2 regions of the Streptomyces sp. NPDC050211 genome follow, and region 1 is predicted to be linked to the other one. Evidence: riboswitches for the same ligand, from Rfam matches in the RefSeq annotation. Region 1 holds a riboswitch; the other holds the start of a gene.
The links. A riboswitch is a leader RNA that binds a small molecule or an ion and turns the genes downstream of it on or off. The one in region 1 is predicted to bind S-adenosylmethionine.
Positions count from the first base shown of each region.

Region 2: it holds a riboswitch for S-adenosylmethionine, as region 1 does, so the genes downstream of both, thrC (threonine synthase) here and AB0I98_RS33310 (aminotransferase class V-fold PLP-dependent enzyme) in region 1, are expected to answer to the same signal.

Region 1 is NZ_JBFALC010000043.1:62,901-66,106, reverse strand. Features, by position in the region: gene trpD (anthranilate phosphoribosyltransferase) at 1-908, shown strand, start outside; SAM riboswitch class IV at 986-1,102, shown strand; gene AB0I98_RS33310 (aminotransferase class V-fold PLP-dependent enzyme) at 1,234-2,601, shown strand; gene AB0I98_RS33305 (glycerate kinase) at 2,556-3,206, opposite strand, start outside.
Region 2 is NZ_JBFALC010000011.1:134,609-137,814, reverse strand. Features, by position in the region: gene AB0I98_RS14570 (glucosyl-3-phosphoglycerate synthase) at 6-950, opposite strand; SAM riboswitch class I at 1,109-1,266, shown strand; gene thrC (threonine synthase) at 1,285-2,568, shown strand; gene AB0I98_RS14560 (MoaD/ThiS family protein) at 2,666-2,941, shown strand.

The DNA of each region.
Region 1 (3,206 bases):
CCGGGTTCGCGGTGGCGCTGCGTGCCAAGGGCGAGACCGTGGAGGAGATCGCCGGGCTCGTGCGGACGATGTACGAGCACGCGAATGTGATCGAGGTGCCGGGGCACACGGTCGACATCGTCGGCACGGGCGGTGACGGCGCCAAGACGGTGAACATCTCCACCATGTCCTCGATCGTCGTCGCCGGCACCGGCGCGAAGGTCGTCAAGCACGGCAACCGGGCCGCGTCCTCGGCGTCCGGGGCCTCGGACGTCCTGGAGAAGCTCGGCGTCAATCTGGAGCTGACGCCGCAGCGGGTCGCAGAGGTCGCCGAGGAGGCCGGGATCACCTTCTGCTTCGCGGTGAAGTTCCATCCGGCGCTGCGTCATGTGGCAGCGGCACGCGGCCAGTTGGGGATCCGGACGACGTTCAACTTCCTGGGCCCGCTGACCAACCCGGCCAAGGTGAGGGCGCAGGCCGTCGGCGTCGCGGACCTCCGCATGGCGCCGATCGTGGCCGGCGTCTTCGCCGAGCGCGGCAACTCGTCCCTGGTGTTCCGCGGCGACGACGGCCTGGACGAGCTGACCACGACGGCCACCTCCCGGGTGTGGATCGTCCGCGACGGCAAGGTCACCGAGGAGTCCTTCGACCCGCGGGACGTCGGCCTCGAACTGGTGCCGGTGCAGGCCCTCCGCGGCGCCGACGCGTCCTTCAACGCCGAGGTCGCCCGGCGCCTCCTGGACGGCGAGACGGGCCCGGTGCGGGACGCCGTACTGCTGAACTCGGCGGCCGCCCTGGTGGCCCTGGATCCGACCGGTGCCCCGCTCGCCGAGCAGATCCGCGCCGGGATGGAGAAGGCGGCGGAGTCGATCGACTCCGGGGCGGCGAAGCTGACGCTGGAGCGCTGGGTGGCCGCGAGCCACAAGTAGCGCGAAGCGCGAGGAGACGTCCCGCGATCCGGACACGGGTTGCGGGACGTCGATCATTTGACGTAATTTCCTGCCCAGGTCATGAGTGACAGTCATGAGGCCCCGGCCGACTGTCCGGCAACCCTCCGTCCGTGGCGGGGTGCCCCGGGTGAAGACCAGGCCGTGTGCAGCAAGGCTCACGGCAAGCGCGGACCCCTCGCGATACACCAGGGGTCCTGGGTCGATCGAGGGAGTCTTCCGTGAGCAAGCGAATGCGATAGGGCCGCCGAGCCCCGCCTCCGCACACCCTTCTTCTCTTCTCGCCCACCCTCACGGGAGTTCCGTCATGTCTGTCTCCACCGCTGCCCTCGACCGATCCGTTTGTGCCCCGCTGCCCGTTCTCGGCCGGGATGTCACCGTCCCGCTCGTCACCGGCGGCGAGGTCACCTACGCCGCGCTCGACTACGCGGCCAGCGCCCCCGCCCTCCAGCGCGTCTGGGACGACGTGGCGGCGTACGCGCCGTACTACGGCAGCGTGCACCGCGGAGCCGGCTACCTCTCCCAGCTGTCGACCGACCTCTTCGAGAACGCCCGCGCCACGGTGGCCGAGTTCCTCGACTGCCGCGCCGACGACCAGCTGGTCTTCACCCGGTCCACCACCGACTCGCTCAACCTGCTCGCCGCCGCGCTCCCCGCCGACTGCCAGGTCTTCGTCTTCGAGACCGAGCACCACGCCTCGCTGCTGCCGTGGCAGGACGCCCACGTCAGCTACCTCAACGCACCCCGCACCCCGCGCCAGGCCGTCGAGACCCTGGAGCGCGCCCTCGCCGAGCGGGACCTCGATGGCCCGGCACTGGTCTGTGTCACCGGCGCCTCGAACGTCACCGGCGAGCTGTGGCCCGTACAAGAACTGGCCGCGGTGGCGCACGCGCACGGCGCACGGATCGTCCTGGACGCCGCTCAGCTGGCCCCGCACCACCCGGTGTCCGTGCAGGACCTCGACGTCGACTGGGTCGCGTTCTCCGGGCACAAGCTGTACGCCCCCTTCGGCTCCGGCGTCCTGGCCGGCCGGGCCGACTGGCTGCGTGCGGCCGAGCCGTATCTCGCGGGCGGCGGTGCCAGCCGGAAGGTCACCCGGCGCGCGGACGGGGGAGTGGACGTGGAGTGGCACGACACGGCCGCCCGGCACGAGGCGGGCTCCCCGAACGTCATCGGCGCCTACTCCATCGCCTCCGCCTGCAAGGCCCTGACGGAGGCGGGCTTCGACACCCTGGTGGCCCGTGAGCAGCACCTGATCGCGCAGGTCAGGGAAGGCCTCGCCGAGGTCCCGGACGTGCGCGTCCTCTCGCTCTTCGGCGACGACGCCCCCCGCGTCGGCGTCATCTCCTTCGTCGTCGACGGCTGGAACAGCTCGCACTTCGCCGCCGCCCTCTCCGCCGAGTACGGCATCGGCGTCCGCGACGGCCTGTTCTGCGCCCACCCCCTGGTCCGCACCCTGCTCGGCAGCGACCCGCAGACCCAGGGCGAGTGCGGCGCCCCCGAGGCCGCGCCCGGCGAGAAGTCCCTCAACGCGATCCGCGTGAGCTTCGGCGCGGGCACGCCGGACGAGCATGTCGAGCGTTTCGTGACGGCCGTCAAGGAGCTCGTGCGGGACGGCGCCCAGTGGAACTACCGTACGGAGGACGGGCGTTGCGTTCCCGACACCTCCGCGTGAACCGGTAGCCGGGCGCCCAGCAGGATCATCCTCAGCGCGCGCTCGGTGGCGTCGGTGAGCAGTTCCGAGGCCCGCACCAGGGCCTCGGCCAGAGCCATCGGCGCCGGCAGGATCCCGCTGCACGCGTCCACGCCCGGCACCTCGTGCGCGCCCTCGCCGAGGGTGCCCGCCAGCGCGAGCACCGGGCGTCCGTGCAGCTTGGCCCGCCGTGCCACCTCGGCGGGGACCTTCCCGCGCGGCGTCTGGTGGTCCAGGGCGCCCTCGGCGGTGACCACCAGGTCGGCGCGGGCCAGCCGGGCGTCCAGGTCGAGGTGGTCGAGCAGGACGTCGAAGCGGGGCAGCAGACGGGCGCCGAGTGCGGCGAGACCGGCACCCAGGCCACCGGAGGCGCCGGTGCCGGGACCGCCGTACAGATCGGTGCCGGTGACGGCCAGGTCGCGGGTGAGGACCTCGGCCCAGTTCTCCAGGCCGGCCGACAACTCCTCCACCTGCGCGGGCGTCGCCCCCTTCTGTGGTCCGAAGACCCGGGCCACGCCCCGCTCTCCGCACAGCACGTTGTACGGGTTGCAGGCGACGAGCAGCTCGACCTGTCGCAGGCGCGGGTC
Region 2 (3,206 bases), on a different contig from region 1:
CACGTTTATGCCGCTTTGCGGGACTGGTACTCGGCGATGTCGGCCATCGGAGGCCGTTCTTCCGTATCCACGGAGTAGGTGCGGGGTTCGAATCCGTCCTCGCTCCGTTCGAACTGGGTGAGGGAGGGGCGGATCAGATGCCCGCGGGCCAGCCTGAGCTGGGCCGTGCGGTAGATCGCGGCCGACATCCGGCCCAGGGCCTGGCCGTCCTGGTGCCGGTGCTTGCGCACGCCGACGTCGACCTGGGCGAGGGCGTCAAGGCCCACCAGATGCAGGGCGTCGACCAGCATGCCCAGCTCCACGCCGTAGCCGACGGGGAACGGGAGCTGTTCCAGCAGGGAGCGGCGGGCTGCGTACTCGCCGCCCAGCGGCTGGACGAATCCGGCCAGCTGCGGCCAGTGCATGTTCAGCAGCGGGCGGGCCATCAGTTCCGTCACCCGGCCGCCCTGGCCTGCCGCGCCGCCGAGCGGACGGTCGTACATCCCCTTGACGAGGTCGACCTCCGGGTCGGTGAGCAGCGGGCCGACGATGCCGGAGACGAAGTCCGACTTGAACTCCTTCAGGTCCGCGTCGATGAAGCAGACGATGTCACCGCTGGTGACGAGGAGCGAGCGCCACAGGACCTCGCCCTTGCCGGGGACGGCCGGTATGCGCGGCAGGATGTCGTCGCGGTGGACGACCCGAGCACCCGCGGCGGCGGCCACCGCGGAGGTGCGGTCGGTCGATCCCGAGTCGACGACGACGATCTCGTCGACGAGCGGGACCTGGTGCATGAGGTCGTGACGGATCACGGCGACGATCTCGCCGACCGTCTCCTCCTCGTTGAGCGCGGGCAGCACGACACTGACGGTCTGGCCCGTGGCGCGTTTCGCGGCCAGGATCTTGTGGAGCGGGCGATCGGTCAGGGACCAGGAGCGTGCGCTCAACCAGCGCTCGACTTCTTCCAGCACAGTAAGCGGCTCCTCACTGTCGCGGATCACGACTAGAGGTGTGTGATCCATCTCGCGGTTCGGACGACTATCTCAACTGTCCTGGCCTTCGGTTACAGTCTTGAACAACGCTGATGACCATCGCATGTCGGGGGTCGTTTGCGTCTACAACTAAATACCGCTCATCCAGAGGGGCAGAGGGATACGGCCCGTTGAAGCCCCGGCAACCCTCCAGTCGGTACTCGTAGATCAGTGTTGATCGTTCTCCGCGAGGCTCCCGGCTAGGGAAGGTGCCAAATCCGTCTCACGGCGAGATGCGTCGTGAGGAAGATGAGGAGAAAGGGCCTCGCCTCACATGGCTGCGCAGACAGTTGCAAGCACCACCCACACCGTCGACCTCGGCCCCGCCGCGGCGCTCTCGTGCCGCGAATGCGGTCACCGAGTACCCCTCGGCCCGGTCTTCGCGTGCGAGGAGTGTTTCGGCCCGCTCGAGATCGCCTACGACTTCTCGGCCTACGACGCCGAAGAGCTCCGCAAGCAGATCGAGGCGGGACCCGCGAACATCTGGCGGTACGCACCGCTGCTGCCCGTCCCCGCGGACGTGGCCGACAAGCCCAACATCAACCCGGGCTGGACCAAGCTCGTCAAGGCCGACAACCTCGCGCGCGAGCTGGGTGTCGACGCCGGCAAGCTCTTCATCAAGGACGACTCCGGCAACCCGACGCACTCCTTCAAGGACCGGGTCGTCGCCCAGGCCCTGGAGGCCGCGCGCGCCTTCGGCTTCACCACCCTCTCCTGCTCCTCGACGGGCAACCTCGCCGGCGCCGTCGGTGCCGCCGCCGCCCGGGCCGGCTTCCGCTCCTGCGTGTTCATCCCGCACGACCTGGAGCAGGGCAAGGTCGTCATGGCCGCGGTCTACGGCGGTGAGCTCGTCGGTATCGAGGGCAACTACGACGACGTCAACCGTTTCTGTTCCGAGCTGATCGGCGACCCGGCCGGCGAGGGCTGGGGCTTCGTCAACGTCAACCTGCGGCCGTACTACGCGGAAGGGTCCAAGACCCTGGCGTACGAGATCTGCGAGCAGCTCGGCTGGCAGCTGCCCGACCAGCTGGTCGTCCCCATCGCCTCCGGCTCGCAGCTCACGAAGATCGACAAGGGTCTGCAGGAGCTCATCAAGCTCGGGCTCGTCGAGGACAAGCCGTACAAGATCTTCGGCGCGCAGGCCGAGGGCTGCTCGCCGGTGTCCGTCGCCTTCAAGGGCGGGCACGACGTCGTCCGGCCGCAGAAGCCGAACACGATCGCCAAGTCGCTGGCGATCGGCAACCCGGCGGATGGTCCTTATGTCCTGGACATCGCTCGCCGTACCGGCGGTGCGGTGGAGGACGTGAACGACGAGCAGGTCGTCGATGCGATCAAGTTGCTTGCGCGGACCGAGGGCATCTTCGCGGAGACCGCCGGCGGCGTGACCGTGGGTGTGGCGCGCAAGCTGATCGAGAACGGTGTCCTCGACCCCACGAAGACCACGGTCGTCCTCAACACCGGTGATGGTCTCAAGACTCTTGACGCGGTTGCCGGTACGGGGCTGACTGCGACGATTCGGCCCAGCCTGGACTCGTTCCGGGAAGCGGGTCTGGGGTAGGGCCCGTCTCATTGATTTCGTCTGCGGGCCGGTGGGGGCTGGTCGCGCAGTTCCCCGCGCCCCTGAAGGGGCGCTGTACTGACCGGAGGTTCAAGTTATGAGCGTTAGCGTCCGCATTCCTACCATCCTGCGCACCTACACCGGCGGTGCGGCCGAGGTTTCCGCCGAGGGTGCGACCCTCGCCGACGTCATCTCCGACCTGGAGAAGAACCACACCGGCATCGCCGCCCGCATCCTCGACGACCAGGGGAAGCTGCGGCGGTTCGTCAACGTGTACGTGAATGACGACGACGTCCGTTTTGAGCAGGGGCTGGAGACGGCGACGCCGGACGGGGCCGGTGTCTCGATCATTCCGGCGGTCGCGGGCGGCTGAATCACGCATTGTTCATCGAATGGCCCCCTCCGTGAGAGAAGCGGAGGGGGCCATTCTCTATGGTTGAGCACGGTACAGTTGGGGAACCTGCTCGCGCTTTCATGCCGGGCGCATATGAGTTCCGCCCGCACGGCCGACAAGAAGTAGCCAAAGTACGCGGGCCTTTTGCGTCATTCGCTCCTTTTATTGGGTCCGAGTTGCCCTGGATTTACACAAATTCTCCGCATTTCACCGATCGGTCGCGCCCAGATTTCTCGTCCGACTG